DNA from 2 places in the Jeotgalicoccus sp. WY2 genome. Region 1 is predicted to be linked to the other one. Evidence: riboswitches for the same ligand, from Rfam matches in the RefSeq annotation. Region 1 holds a riboswitch; the other holds the start of a gene.
The links. A riboswitch is a leader RNA that binds a small molecule or an ion and turns the genes downstream of it on or off. The one in region 1 is predicted to bind lysine.

Region 1 (7,941 bases):
GTGCCGCTAAGCATCGGCGCACTTTGAAATGCCATGCCGGCTTTTTTCTGAGAGCGGTAATGTCGATGCCGGCTATATCTTCACCGCGGTAAAAACACTGCCGGCATCCGGAGATATCAGTCCGTTAATATGTTTAAGGCACGTTGTTTTACCAGCCCCGCTCGGGCCGATAAAAGTCGTAATTTTATTTTCTCTGAAAGACCCTGTTATATTGTGCAATATCGATTGATAACTGACATTTTGAAAGTCAATAATCTCCATGGTTCAAATCCTCCAATGTAAATGTGCTAAAATGAAGTAAGGTGATTTAATGATTTATATAGGATTGACAGGGTGGGGCGACCACGATTCGCTGTACACCGAACTCTCAAATAAAAAAGATAAATTAATTACATATGCTTCACATTTTTCAATTGTTGAACTCGACTCAACATACTATGCGGTGCAGCGCCAGTCAACGGTGGAAAAATGGTGCGATCAGACACCTGATACCTTTAAATTCGCAGTGAAAGCTCATCAGTTCATGACGGGGCACAGCGACTACAGAGAGCATTACGATTCTATCAAAGATGTCTTTTCTGCCTATAAAGAAATGCTGATGCCTATGTTTCACAGAAATAAACTTGCATTTGTCCTGCTGCAGTTTCCGCCGTGGTTTGACTGCAACAGCAAAAACATACGCTATGTAAAATTTGCAATCGAATTGCTGAAACCTTTTAAAGTCGCAGTGGAATTTCGTAATCAGACATGGTTCCGTGATGATTTTAGAGAACATACACTGGAATTTCTGCATGACAGCCAGGTCATTCACAGTATTTGTGATGAACCGCAGGCAGGAATCGGTTCAGTTCCTTTCGTTAACCGCGTTACGGATGATACAGCATTTATACGCCTGCATGGCCGGAACGTTCACGGCTGGACACAGCAGAACCGTACATCCGAAGAGTGGCGGGACGTGCGTTATTTATACGATTATAACAGACAGGAACTCGAGTGGTTAAAAAAAACAATCAATATACTGCAGCATAAAACGAAAGATATCTATATCGTTTTTAACAATAACTCAGGAGGTCACGCAGCTGGCAATGCAAACAGTTAATCAGCATGCTGAATATAGAATACAGCGGACTCGCGCCGAAGCAGCTGAAACTATTCTAAGGGGCTGGGTCATGGAATTTATCGTGCTTATACTAATTGGTTTACTTTCTTCTATACTGGGCTCTCTCGTCGGTATCGGCGGGGGTGTCATCGTTGTTCCGGCTTTAATGTTTTTTGGGCTGACACTCGGCCTGCTGCGGCAATAACACCGCAGACGGCGGTCGGTACATCGAGTATGCTTTTAATATTTACAGGTATGAGCGCGATGATTTCATATGCGCGAAACAAGCAGGTTGATAAGCAGAATGGTATTCTGTTTTTTAATCGGGTTAATGCCGGGGGCATTTGCAGGCTCATATGCCAGCAGCTTGTTTACAGTTGACAGTTTCAACTTATACTTCGGGATATTCTTAATTTTTATCAGTTTCTCTTAGTAATCAGAAACAAAATTAAGCCGATGAAAGTTTTCCAAAACCCTAAGTATTTAAAAACCTCACCGCGATAAACAGGTATATTTATCACTACGGCTTTCCGCCGTATCTTGCTATTACGATAACATTTATCGTCGGTTTTTATAACAGGCCTTTTCGGTATTGCGGAGGTGTCTTGATGACACCTTTAATGCTGATGGTTTTCCGTATGCCGCCGACAATTGCCATCGGTACGAGTATGATGATGTATTTTTCTCCGGTGTATCGTCGGCATTCGGGCACGTACTGCAGAATAATCGTTTATTGGTATATACTAATGCTCGTACCGGCAGCGGTCGTTGGAGCGACTATCGGTGTGAAAATTAATCAGCGGTTCAGTTCGGATGCTTTAGTTGTACTGCTTCGTACCGTCTTGTTTACTGGGATTATACTTGATTTTACAAACAATTCTTTAAGGAGTGCTCGTATGGAAGTAAAAATTTATCATACTAATGATATACACAGTGCATTACATAATTACATGAAGTTCACGAGCTTCATTAAAAATAAAAGACGTCAGTTCAGAGACAATATGTTTTATGTCGATATCGGCGATCATGTCGACCGTTCGCATCCATATACAGAAGCGACACTCGGAAAAGGCAATATTGAATTGTTGAATAATGCTACATGTGACGTGGCTACGCTCGGAAATAATGAAGGAATCACCCTGACAAAAATCAGCTTAAGCATCTGTACGACGATGCCGAGTTCGATGTAATCTGTGCGAATCTGCGCGAAGTGGGCAGTAAAGAACCGTATTTTAAACCTTACACTATTAAAGAAACAAACGGTATAAAAATAGGTTTTATCGCAGCGACAGTGGAATTTACACCCTTCTATCTGGCATTAGACTGGGAAGTGGCAAATGCTTTTGACTGGATAGAAAAGTATTTACGGGAACTGCAGCCCCAGGTTGATGTTATCGTGATGATGAGTCACTTAGGTATGTACGACGATGAATCACTCGCAAACAAATTTCCTGAAATTGATTTGATTTTATCCTCGCATACGCATCATCATTTTGATAAAGGTGAACGTGTCAACGGTGTGCTGCTTGCAGCAGCAGGCAGATATGGAGAATACATCGGCGAAGTGACGCTTGAATTTAAAGATGGTGAGCTCACCGGCAAAAAGCGGTCCTGATTGAATCGGATATATTATCCCAGGTTGAAAACGATTATTATAATAAAGGTAAAGCAATTTTAAAAAATACTGTCGTAAAAGAAGATGCACTGCCGATCGACCGGAGATTGTATTCAGCAGGACGGTTCAGTTCTCTGCTGGCATATATGCTTAAAGATTTTACTAAAAGCGATGCCGGACTCATTCATACAGGGCTTATAGCAAGTCCGTTTGAAGGCGGCGAACTGACTGAATACTCACTTCATAAAGTGCTGCCGCATGCGATTAATGCAGTCCAGATAGAACTCACGGGGCGCGAAATGAAAGAAGTGTTTACTCAGGCAAACCGACATGAGTATAAAGATGAAATCGTACGGGGACTGGGTTTTAGAGGAGATATTTTCGGCTGTTTCGTTACTGATAATATTCATTATATCCAGTCGGAACGCGAATATTATATCGGTGACGAACTCATTGATGAAAAGAAGAAATATACACTTGGAACACTTGACATGTATACGTTTGGCAGAATTTTTCCGCAGTTCAGATATTCGAAAAAAGAATATATGGTGCCGGACCTGCTGCGAGATATCATAAAAAATTATCTTGAAGCGGTATAGTCTTTTCAATCCTGAATATGCTATAATGTAAAATAATTGAATAAAGAAAAAGTAGAGGTTGCACTTTTCAACAGTAAAGTATTTCAGCAGGCATGCGTTTAGAAAATACTTGAAAGGGGAAAGTGCCGAAGGATAGTACCGGCAGGTATTTGTTCTGGGGTTCAGTTAAACAGGCTGGGCACTGTCAGTTACATGATGCGCTACATTTAATAGATAAATCATAAATGCGTGTACTGTCAGCGTATTTGTGGTTTTTTTTATTGAAAAAATTAGGAGGAAGAAAGATGGAATCATTTTTAAATTGGGAATATATGCCGTTAATCCCGCCCCTGCTTACACTTATTCTTGTTGTAGTAACAAGAAAAGTCGGCATTAGTTTAGGTGCAGGAATTATTACCTCGGCATTTGTTATTGCGAACGGCCAAATTGGTGAATTTTTCACATTGGTAGTTGATTCATTTCTGGCAATATTTATTGAAGACGGCGGTTTGAACACGTGGAATGCATACATATTAATTTTCTTAACACTGCTCGGAATTATGACAGCATTTATGAATATGTCAGGCGGTGCGCGTGCATTTACTAACTGGGCCCTGACTAAAGTTAAATCCCGCCGCGGTGCAGGTCTAATGACCGGAATGCTCGGTATTATCGTTTTTATCGATGACTATTTCAGTGCATTAATCGTCGGTCAGGTTGCAAAACCGATTACCGACAAGTATAAAATTTCAAGAGCGAAACTGGCTTACTTGGTCGATACTACAGCCTCACCGGTAGCGGTGATGTCGCCTGTATCCAGCTGGGGTGCAGGAATTATGGGGCTTACAGCACCGCTTTTAATCGGAGCAGGTATGACGCATATTTCACCGTTCCAGAGCTTTATGTATATGATCCCTATGAACTTCTATGTCATAGCGGCAATTGTTATGATGTTTATCGTTATTTTTTAAGTTCGATATCGGACCGATGCGAAAACAAGAAGAGCTGGCAATTAATGAAGGTATTCTGCGCGATAAGGTACCTGAATTTGCAGAGCAGGATGAAGACCTGCCTGTCCATGAAGGCTCAAGCGCAAGTGCATTAATCGTGCCGATTGCCGGTCTTGCACTGACCGTTATCGTTGCGATGTATATTACAGGCGCAATGGAAGGCGGAGACTGGAGCGTCTTCACTGTAATGGAAAACACATTAATTACACACGCACTGTTAATCGGCGGTATCGCCGGTTTGGTGCTGACGCTGGTTTACTATTTCAAGCAGACGAAAAATGACAATGATTTCAGCGGCAGACATATTCTGCTTGGCATCAAAACAGGATTTCTTGCCATGTTCCCTGCGATGATGGTATTAACATTCGCATGGATGATCGGCGGATTAATCAGTCAGCTGGGCACAGGTGAACTGCTCGGTGCAATGGTTGAAAATTCGAATCTGCCAGTAGTCCTTCTGCCGGCTGTGATATTTATCTGCATGTATTATGGCGCTTGCTACAGGTACGAGCTGGGTTCATTCGGTATTCTGATTCCTGTTGCGGCGAAATTATTATTCACTTGATGCAACTGAGCTCTTTACTGCCTAGTTTGCAGCAGTATTGGCCGGTGCTGTGTTCGGTGACCACTGTCTCCAATTTCCGATTCGACAATTCTGTCGTCTACAGGATCCGGCAGTGATCACATCGTCCACGTTATGACGCATTGCCATATGCGCTTATTTCAGCATTAATCGGACTTGCCGGTTTTATTCATACTGGGAATTACTACGAGTTGTACTATGGGCACTAGCGGGCGTTTTCGGCGGCCTTCTTGTAGTGTTTGTTATCGTTAAATTTATGTACCGCCCGGTAGCTAAACAGAACGCATAATGGTAAAAATTATGCTATCATGGATGTATTAGTTTGATTAAAGGGTGTGCGTCTATGATTACGATTGATCATATGAACTTTGAACTCGTGGAAAATTACCGCGATGCATTTGATGAAGAAATATTTATTGAAAAATACAGCGAACTGCTGAACAAGTATGATTACATCGTCGGTGATGTCGGTTATGAAAAACTGAGGCTTGCCGGTTTTTATAGAAATGGAAAACGTAAAGTGGAACCGGACAAACGGGTCAATGCTATCGAAGAGTATTTAAATGAATACTGCAACTTCGGATGTGCGTACTTTATTTTACGAAAAGTTTCAAAACACGAATTACAAGAACAGACTGAAGAGTCTGATGAAGAAGTTCAGGAAGAGGCCGGGCCGTAATGGACCGGTCTCTTTTTATTATCTGGGCGCAGGCATATGATATGATAAGAGAGTAATAATGATGAGGTGTAGAAATGTATTTTGAGATAAAAAAACTGTTAAACAAGCGTCTCGACTACATTGAAGGACTTGCAGAAACGATTGACACTGAGAATAATCTAGCGCTTGAAAGAGCCTGTCACATGCTTATAGAAGCGACAGTCGATGTAGGTAATATGATTATCGATGCGTTTATATTAAGAGATCCCGGTAACTATCAGGATGTGCTTGATATTTTGGCTCAGGAAAAAGTAATAGGGCCTGAAGATGCAGAGAAGTTTAAAAATACGCTGCAGTGGAGAAAAGAACTGACGAGAAACTATCAGGCAGTGAATCACGAAGCAATGCGTGCAGATTTTAAAGAGAACATCAGTGCTTATAAAGATTTTAAGAAGAGCATTGAATATTTTTACAAAAATGATTCGCAGGCCGTAACGGCATTCAGCGGGGACGATGATGTATAAAGGATATTTAATCGATCTTGATGGCACGATGTTTAACGGTAACGAGGTCATTGATGGTGCTATTAATTTTATCGACCGTTTAAATGTTTCGGGCATTCCCTATTTATTTCTGACGAATAATGCGACCAGACATCCTGAAGAAATTCTTCAAAAGTTTGAGACGATGGGCTTTACAACGACAGTAAATCATATAACACGTCGGCAGCTGCAATGAAAAACTATCTTGAACAGGAATTCAATTCACCGGGAGTATATATAGTCGGGACTGACAGTTTTAAAAACACGCTGACTAAAGATAGCAGTATTGTATTAACTGAGACGGCACCGGATGCGGTCGTTATGGGTCTCGATACATCAATTACGTTTGATAAAATTATTACTGCCTGCCGGCTGATTCAGGAAGGCGCGCGCTTTCTTGCGACAAATCCTGATATAAAGATTAAAACGGATTTTGGTTTTTCTCCTGGGAACGGCTCATTCGTAAAACTGGTCAGTGAAGTTACTGGAGTCGAGCCTGTCATTACCGGCAAACCAAACCGTTATATTTTAGATGGTGCTTTAGCACGGTTAAATTTGCTGCCGGGTGAAGCGGTAATGATTGGTGATAATTACGACACTGATTTTTAACGGGAATTAACGGTGGGCTGGATACGATTCATGTTGGTACAGGTGTGCATTCTAAAGAAGAAGTAATGACGAAAGAAATACCGCCGTCACATGTAATTGATACGCTTTGTGACTGGCAGTTATAAGTTTAAGTAACGCTCTCGTGTTAACCATTTTAAATATTAGGTTAACACGAGGGTTTTTTCCTGTTATGATATAACTAATCAAAATTACAGGAGTAATAATATGAAAACTAAACATCTTGTTTTTGCTGCATTATTTACTGCACTGATTGCTGTCGGTGCACAAATCAGAATTCCTCTTGGCCCGATACCGTTTACGCTGCAGGTGCCGATGGTGCTCCTGGCTGGAATGCTGCTTGGGAAGAAATTGGGATTAATTTCAATTACAGCATATATATTCATCGGCCTGATCGGTATTCCGGTCTTTGCAGGCGCCGGAGGCTTAGGGTCTCTCGTATCACCGTCATTCGGATTTGTGCTCGGTTTCATTCCCGGTGTAGTGATTACAGCTGTCGGCGGCAATGAACATGCGGGACGAATGATTACCTTTACGCTCTTAGGTATGGTGACGATTTATATGCGGTGTGCTTTATTTCGCGTTTATTATGAATACGGTAATCGGAACTCCTATGTCTCTGACGGAATATTAATGGCTGCGGTCGTACCGTTTTTAATTAAGGATGTCATATTAGCCGTGTTAACGGTCATGTTTGCGAAGACTTTAACACAGAGAGGACTTATGCTGGCGTAAAAATAGGACTTTCAAATGATGGATTTTTAAGAGAATTTCTATTATAATGTACTGTATATAGAAAATGCTCATAAATGATTGGAGTGAAGTATAATGGCAGTCAGTCAGGATACAATGTATGAACAAGTTGAAGAAGTATTAGATAAATTACGTCCCTTCCTTCTGCGTGATGGCGGAGACGTTGAACTCGTAGATGTTGAAGACGGTATTGTGAAGCTCAGACTTCTAGGCGCATGCGGAACATGCCCAAGCTCAACGATTACTCTTAAAGCCGGTATCGAACGTGCACTTCTTGAAGAAGTACCAGGTTTTGTTGAAATCGAGCAAGTGTTTTAAATTGCAACTAGAGACGTGACGTCTCTAGTTTTTTTATTTTTTAAGGTGGGGAGCATGACCAATGTATACAATTGTAGAATTTTGCAACGCTAATATGCAAAAGGGAACTCACGATGTGTATGCTCAGCTGGATAAAAATCCGGCAATCGATGTCGTTG
Region 2 (7,941 bases), 680 kb from region 1:
TTTAAATGACTCATCGAACTGGACACCTTCAAAGTTTCCGTTAACATAAATTTTAAGGTGTTTCTTTCTCCGCGTTTGAAATGTATTGAATAATCTCTTCTGCTGTAAATTTTCCATTGTGTAAAAACTCCTTAGAATATGTTGTTATAGTCGTAAAATCCGTTTTCTTTGTTTACCAGACTTTCTGCGGCGACAAGGGCACCGTTTGCGAAAATATCTTTCGACTGCGCAATGTGTTTCAATTCTATGACTTCATCGAGCCCGGCAAAAATTGCCTCATGCTCGCCGACAATCGTGCCGCCGCGTATTGCGCTGACGCCGATCTCATCTTTCGAACGCGGATTACTGACAGATGACCGGTCGTAGACGGATAACTGCCATCACGCTCTTCAAGTGCCGTGTCAAGGAGTTTAACGAGCGTACCGCTCGGTGCATCGACTTTCTTATTATGATGACGCTCAACCAGCTCCAGATCGTAATCACTAAGCTGTGACAGAGCTTCACGGAGCAGTTTGTTTAAGACGTGCACGCCGTAGCTCATATTGGCACTGAAAAATACCGGTGCCTGTGCAGCACGTTCTTTTAAGGCTGAGACAATTCTTCTTTTTTTCCTGTCGTTGCGACAACGAGGGGAGTCTGGAAGTCTTTTTCAATCAGCGGCTGAATGCGCTCGGGATTGGAAAAGTCAATCGCCACATCCGCATTCGCCTCATCGATATTTGTAAAAGCAGGGTAGTCAGTCTCTCCGGATGAAATCACTCCCGCAATTTCATGTCCGGCTTCACTTGCGAGACGGGCAACGATTTTGTTCATCGTCCCGTAACCGATTAAGAGATTCTCATACCCTTACACCTTTTCTGAATTCGTTAAATGCATCGACAATCGCCTGTCTTGCACCTTCTTCAAGAGGCAAGAGCGGTAAGCGAAGCTCATAATTACCAAACCCGAGTTCAGCTGTTAAAGCTTTAACCGGAATTGGGTTCACATCAATCTGTACTGCGTTAATTACCGGCATCAGTGAAGCGAAACGCTGTCTTGCTGCAGCGTCGCCTGCAGCAATCCGTTCGTATACTTCCTGCATCTCACATGGAATCACGTTGCCGACAACTGAAATTAATCCTTTGCCGCCGAGTGCAGTAAAGTCGCACAGATTGTCATCGTTGCCGCTGTATAGTGAAAATTCAGAATCAACAAGGTTAAAACATTGATTGTATAATTTAAATCGCCCACTGCATCTTTCAGTGCAACGATATTTTTGTGCTGGCTTAACTCTAACACTGTTTCAGGATCGATTGACATACCTGTACGTGCCGGCACGTTATAAAATAACAGGAATATTAATACTGTCAGCAATCGCTGTAAAGTGTGCGATTAAACCGCGCTGATTACTCTTGTTGTAATAAGGCGTAATCAGCATCACTCCGTCAGCACCTGTTTCTTCTGCGAACACCGATAATCAATCGACTGTGAGTTGAGTTCGTGCCTGTCCCTGCAATGACCGGTACACGGCCAGCTGCAGTTTCAACACCGACACGTAAAAGTTCTTTAATTTCTTCCGGCGATAAAGTAGGGGATTCGCCTGTCGTACCATTAATAATTAAACTCTGAACATTGTTGTCAATTAAATACTCAATGTGGCTCTGAAAAGCATCGTAGTCTACCTGATTATTTCTAAACGGGGTGGTCATTGCCACGCCGACACCTTCGAAAATCGGACTCATATATATCGCTCTCCTTATTTATTATCTATTAATGATTTCAAAATCTGCACTGTATTCTGTGCTGCGCCCTTTAGAATGTTATCGCCGACACACCATACGTGGAAAGTGTTTTCCAGCGTCGGGTCTTTACGGATACGGCCGACGTAATTTCGTTTTCGTCTGTCGCTTCAAACGGAGTAGGATAAACACCTTCTGCCGGATTATCCATTAAGACGATATGCGGAATATTTCTAAATGCGTCGCGCACTTCTTCTTCCGTTGCCGCTTTGTCCAATGTCACATTAATCTGTACGCTGTGGCTGGAAATCACCGGCACTCTGACACATGTTGCAGTAACCTGTATGTTATCGTCACCGAGAATTTTCTTCGTTTCATCAATCATTTTGACTTCTTCTTTCGTATAGCCGTCGCCTAAAAATACATCGATCTGCGGAATAACGTTATTGTAAATCGGCTTTGGATAAGTCGTCGGCTCAGCGCCTTTTGCACCTTCTTCAAGATCTCTGATGCCGCCAGCGCCGGAGCCTGATACTGATTGATACGTTGCGTAGTGTACGCGTGTGACGCCGAATTTATCGTATAAAGGTTTTAAAGCGATGACCGACTGGATTGTTGAACAGTTCGGATTCGCGATAATTTTACGTTTTAATGATGGTGTGTTAATTTCCGGAACGATTAAATCGATATCTTCATGCATTCTCCAGAAACTTGAATTGTCGATAACGATCGAGCCTGCCGCTTCAAAGAGCGGGGCGAACTTTTCACTCGTAGAACCGCCGGCACTCATAATTACATAATCAAAACCTTCTTTTGTTCTGTCTTCAGTCAGCTCCTGAACTGTAACTGTTTCACCGTTCACTTCAAGTTCCTTGCCGCTTGAGCGTTTAGAAGAGAAGAGTACCAGTTCGTTATAAGGAATCTTATACTGATCAACCATTTCGAGCATTTTTGTACCGACGACACCTGTTGCACCGACAATTGCGAGTTTCATAAAATACAGCCTCCTAGAAGTTTATCTGAATAAAAATTTACAAATAAAAAAACAAGCCCGGGTACCGGACTTGTTTTAAATTTATATACAAGCGATGCCCTCCATTATTCTTTCGAAAATAATGACAAATCCATAGCTCTTAACCACTAGATCCAACAGTTAACGGCTGCACGTTAACTATTTCGGCATCTCACCCTTTCGTCATATACACTTTTGCAGAAGTTAAGTATATGAGTACTGTTGATTGATGCGCCTCATCCGTTCTATTCAGTTTTTGATGTTGATTGTCATTATACATAACAAAGTATTTAAAGTAAACAGACAATTCCTATTTCTTTATAACACCTTTTTCAATCAGGTAATCTTCGTAGCCGATTTCCTTAACAAGTGCTTTGTTGTCACTTAAATCAAGCACGACATTTGAAATTGTATTTATGAACTCAAGGTCATGTGATGTGAAGATAATTGACCCTTTGAATTTTTTCAGACCGTCGTTGACTGCAGTAATACTTTCTAAGTCAAGGTGGTTAGTCGGCTCATCCATTAAAAGAACGTTCGACTGTGCCAGCATCATTTTGCTGAGCATGGCGCGAACTTTTTCTCCACCGGATAAGACGCTTGCTTTTTTCTTCGCTTCTTCACCGCTGAACAGCATTCTGCCTAAGAAACCGCGCAGGAATGTTTCAGTCTGTTCTTCAGGCGGAGCGTACTGACGCAGCCATTCAACAAGACTTAAGTCGATGCCTTCAAAGAACTCCGAGTTATCTTTCGGGAAGTAGCTCTGTGAAGTGTTGTAACACCCCATGTAACTGTTCCAGCATCAGGAGTAATTTCCCCTGCAAGAATACGTAAGAGGGTAGTGCGCTGCAGTTCAGAACCGCCTGTTAAAATAATTTTATCGTTCGGTGACAGTGTAAACGTTAAGTTATCAAGTACTGTTTCGCCGTTAATAGAATGAGTAAGATCTCTTACTGTTAAAAGTTCGTTACCTATTTCTCTTTCAGAAGTGAAACCGACGAAAGGATAGCGGCGTGACGAGGGTCTAATATCATCCAGTTCAATTTTTTCGAGCATTTTCTTACGGCTCGTTGCTTGTTTTGATTTCGAAGCGTTGGCGCTGAAACGTGCAACGAAGTCCTTAAGCTCTTTAATTTTTTCTTCTTTTTTCTTGTTTTGATCCTGAGACATTTGTAATGCCATCTGGCTTGACTGGTACCAGAAGTCGTAGTTTCCTACGTATACCTGGATTTTGCCGAAGTCTAAGTCAGCGATATGCGTACATACGTTGTTCAGGAAGTGTCTGTCGTGGGATACGACAATGACAGTGTTTTCAAAGTTAATCAGGAATTCTTCAAGCCACTGAACTGCTTCGATATCAAGTCCGTTTGTAGGCTCATCGAGGAGAAGAACGTCGGGGTTACCGAACAGGCTTTGTGCAAGTAGCACTTTAACTTTTGCAGTGTTATCGATTTCACCCATCGTTTTATCAACTAAGTCGTGCGTGACACCAAGGCCGTGAAGGAGTGTTTCTGCGTCACTTTCAGCAGTCCAGCCGCCCATTTCGCCGTATTCTCCTTCGAGTTCAGCTGCTCTGATTCCATCTTCATCCGAAAAGTCGGGCTTCATGTAAATTTCGTTTTTCTCGTTCATAATAGACCATAATTTTTCATGGCCCATCATTACGATATCTAATACGCGTGTATCTTCATAGCCGAAGTGATCCTGGCGAAGAAAGGCCATGCGCTCGTCCGCGCCTAAAATAACGTGTCCGTCCGAGTCAACTTCACCTGTCAGCACTTTAAGGAAAGTAGACTTCCCGGCACCGTTCGCACCGATTAAACCGTAACAGTTCCCCGGTGTGAATTTAATATTTACATCTTCAAATAATTTTCTGTCTCCAAATCTCAGACTCACTTCGCTTACTTGCAGCATGTGCATTCTCCTTTATATAAAACAATCATTTTTAGTTTACATTCATAAGCGATAATACCATAAATATGGTATTATTTAAATACACCAGTATGTTCATCCGTATGCTTACTATTTAAAAACCACAATATTAAACATTAACTGATAAACTAATAATACACAATAGAAACAAATAAATGAGGAGTCTATATGACAAAACTTTCAGGTACTACACAATTTTTAAAAGTGATTAAAAAAGAAGGATCAACTTACACTCTAGTGACAGATGACAACAAGTATATCCGCATGAACAGTTCAGAAATCGAAGGGGATAAAGAATACGAGATCGATGAAGAAATACTTGTATTTATATCCAAACCGCTCGGGTGAACTGTTCGCAACACCGACTATCCCAAGTATTACTGCTGATAAATTCGGCTACGCTGAAGTCAGCGAAGTAAACCGTGACGGCGCCTACCTCGAAATCGGTTCACCGCGTGAAATTTTAATTCCGTGGATCGATCTTCCGCGCATGAAAGTATGGCCGCAAGTAGGCGATATGGTATACGCAACAATTCGTGTTGAAGCCGACGATCAGATGTTCGGACGCTTAATCAACGAAACTGAAGCAGACGAGAAATTCCAGCCGCTGCAAAAAGAAGACTACGAAACACTTGGCAACAAATGGCTGAAAGGCCGTCCATACCGTCTGTTACGCGTGGGTACATTTATTTTATCCGAAGAAGGATACAAAGTATTCGTCCATGAAACAGAACGTGAACAGGAACCGCGCCTCGGCCAGGAAGTAAGTTTCCGCGTTATCGGCATCAACGAAAAAGGCGAAGTCAACGCATCATTCCTTGAAAAAGCATATAAACGTTTAGGCACAGACGGCGAACGCATCGTAGAATACATGCAGATGCACGGTGACATGATGGAATTCACAGACAAGAGCTCACCGGAAGACATAAAAGCCACATTCAACTTATCAAAAGGCCAGTTCAAACGCGCATTAGGCGGCCTTTTAAAAGAAGGCAAAATCGTATTTGAAAACGGCGCAACACACTTAAAGAAATAAGTTTATATTTATAATATGAAGGCGGAATCCCCTGGAGGGGCTTCCGCTTTTTTGTGCTTTTTATGGCCTATCTCTGATATGAAGTCGTTTCATTGGTGAGATAATTCGTTATCTCTGATATGAGCGCGTTTCATTGTGGGTAGTTCCATGCCGTATCTGATATGAGCGCGTTTCATTGGTGGGTAAGCGGTATCTCTGATATGAAGTCGTTTCATTGGTGAGGTAATCGTTTCTGATATGAAGTCGTTTCATTGGTGAGGTAAGCCGTTATCTCTGATATGAAGTCGTTTCATTGGTGAGGTAAGCCGTTACCTCTGATATGAAGTCGTTTCATTGGTGAGATAAGCCGCTATCTCTGATATGAGCGCGTTTCATCAAACAAAAAAACTGGAAAGGGCGACAAGCCCCTCCAGTTACATAAATTTTATCCTTCGATTTCTTCAGTCAGTGTTTCTAATTCATCGACCAGTTCACCGATATATTTAATCGTGTTTTTCAGCGGCGCGTCTGTTGTAATATCGATGCCTGCCATCTTCGCTAAATCAACCGGCGATTCTTTGCCGCCTGTTTTTAAAACTTTAAGCCATTCGTCGACTGCCGGCTGGCCTTCGTTCAGAATGCGCTGTGACATTTCTGTAGCGATTGTTAATCCTGCAGAGTAAGTGTACGGATAAAGTCCCATATAATAGTGGGGCTGTCTCATCCAAGTAAGCTCCGCGCCTTCAGTGATGTCTACATCGTCACCCCAGAATTTTTCAATGACGCCGCGTTTAATTTCGTTTAATGATTCTGCCGTTACTGATTCGTAGTTATCAACGCGGTTATATACTTCGCGCTGATACGCCGCCTCAAGCAGGTGAGTCACAAAGTTATGGTAGTACGTGCGTGAGATAATCGAACTGATTACCCAGCGTTTAAATTTCGGATCGTCCGAGTTCTTCAGTAAATTATTTGCGACAAGCATTTCGTTCATCGTACTTGGCGCTTCGATAAAGTACATAGAAGGGCGCGTATCAAAATATTCTGCGCACGGTTTGCGTTATAGAAGTGTCCTGCATGACCAAGTTCATGAGCAAGAACAAAAACTTCTTCCATTAAAGAAGACCACGAAATTAAAATATACGGATGTGAGCCGTAAGGGCTTGAACAGAATGCACCTGTTGATTTCCCTTTATTAATAACGAAGTCAATCCAGCGTTCGTCGTATGCACGGTTAATCATGTCCGTGTAATCTTCCCCCATAATCCCAAGGGCATCCAGAATATACTTGCGTGATTCTTCAACACTGATTTCCGGTTCGCTTGCCGGATCTAAAGGAATCTTCAGATCTTCGTAGCGCATTGTATCGAGTCCGTGCACTTTTTTAAGAAGCTTAGCGTAACGTCTCATGTGCGGTGCAAGTTCTTCAGTAATCACATCGATCTGACGGTCGTATAATTTACGGTCGACTTTCTGTCCGTGGAGCAGGTAGTCGATGACTGAATCGTAGCCGCGTAAATCCGCCTCAGCTTTTTCCTGTTTTAAATGAATATCGTACGTACCGGCTGTAGTGTGCTGATACTGACGCAGTGATTCCGAGAATTTCTTAAACGCTGCGCGTCTGACTTCTTTATCAGGATTCGATTCAAGTCCGCCTTCAAATGCTAAATACGATAAAGAATGCTCTTCACCATTAGCAGTGAACGTACCGAAGTCGATATCGAGTAATTTAGTTTTTTGGTATAAATCGTACGGTCCGTTAAATACAGAAGAGAATGAAGCGAGTGCTTTTTCTACATTCTGGTCAAGCTGGTATGGTTTATCGCGTAATAAATCTTCGATAAATCCTGTATATTCCTCTTTCTCTTTAGCAACATCTTCTAAGAAAGATTCATCTTTCGCTAATAATTCACTTTGTAAAAAGCTTGTTTTTGCACTTAGATTTGTCCCCGCATTGCCGACAAGTGCACCGAGTTTCTGTGCCTCCTGATCGCTGCGGTCCCCTGATAAACGCAAGTTCGCATATGTACTGATTAAGACAAACTGCTCTAAAATATTGCGGTAAGTGCTGATTGCTTTAACAGCTGCGGCAATATCTTCAATTTGTCCCGCAAACTCGGATTCAAAAGAATCCACATTCTGTTTTACAGAGTCAATCGCCGACGTGCACGAATCATCATCCTTGAATAAAGGACTGAGATCCCATGTGTAATTGACATCGGCATCCTGTCTGTTTTGTAACTCTGACATTAAATCATCTCCCT

Region 2: it holds a riboswitch for lysine, as region 1 does, so the genes downstream of both, G4D76_RS01920 (aspartate-semialdehyde dehydrogenase) here and G4D76_RS17145 (Na+/H+ antiporter NhaC family protein) in region 1, are expected to answer to the same signal.

Annotation. Positions count from the first base shown of each region.
Region 1 covers NZ_CP049818.1:2,078,581-2,086,521, forward strand. Annotated here, with positions in the region: gene G4D76_RS12045 (ABC transporter ATP-binding protein) at 1-35, opposite strand, end outside; gene G4D76_RS16210 (ATP-binding cassette domain-containing protein) at 73-261, opposite strand; partial or broken gene G4D76_RS12050 (DUF72 domain-containing protein) at 311-1,158, shown strand; gene G4D76_RS17135 (hypothetical protein) at 1,170-1,304, shown strand; gene G4D76_RS17140 (TSUP family transporter) at 1,660-2,289, shown strand; gene G4D76_RS15415 (bifunctional UDP-sugar hydrolase/5'-nucleotidase) at 2,310-2,714, shown strand; gene G4D76_RS15420 (5'-nucleotidase C-terminal domain-containing protein) at 2,861-3,313, shown strand; lysine riboswitch at 3,358-3,524, shown strand; gene G4D76_RS17145 (Na+/H+ antiporter NhaC family protein) at 3,598-4,263, shown strand; partial or broken gene G4D76_RS15425 (Na+/H+ antiporter NhaC family protein) at 4,280-5,035, shown strand; gene G4D76_RS12080 (YutD family protein) at 5,229-5,564, shown strand; gene G4D76_RS12085 (DUF86 domain-containing protein) at 5,639-6,067, shown strand; gene G4D76_RS15430 (HAD family hydrolase) at 6,057-6,281, shown strand; gene G4D76_RS16220 (HAD-IIA family hydrolase) at 6,278-6,694, shown strand; gene G4D76_RS16225 (hypothetical protein) at 6,739-6,819, shown strand; gene G4D76_RS12095 (biotin transporter BioY) at 6,920-7,447, shown strand; gene G4D76_RS12100 (NifU family protein) at 7,541-7,783, shown strand; gene G4D76_RS12105 (DUF1450 domain-containing protein) at 7,845-7,941, shown strand, end outside.
Region 2 covers NZ_CP049818.1:329,118-337,058, forward strand. Annotated here, with positions in the region: partial or broken gene dapD (2,3,4,5-tetrahydropyridine-2,6-dicarboxylate N-acetyltransferase) at 1-148, opposite strand, end outside; partial or broken gene dapB (4-hydroxy-tetrahydrodipicolinate reductase) at 132-813, opposite strand; partial or broken gene dapA (4-hydroxy-tetrahydrodipicolinate synthase) at 839-1,721, opposite strand; partial or broken gene G4D76_RS01920 (aspartate-semialdehyde dehydrogenase) at 1,736-2,712, opposite strand; lysine riboswitch at 2,799-2,978, opposite strand; partial or broken gene G4D76_RS01925 (ABC-F family ATP-binding cassette domain-containing protein) at 3,041-4,644, opposite strand; gene G4D76_RS14245 (S1-like domain-containing RNA-binding protein) at 4,831-5,010, shown strand; gene G4D76_RS01930 (CvfB family protein) at 4,970-5,698, shown strand; partial or broken gene pepF (oligoendopeptidase F) at 6,123-7,927, opposite strand.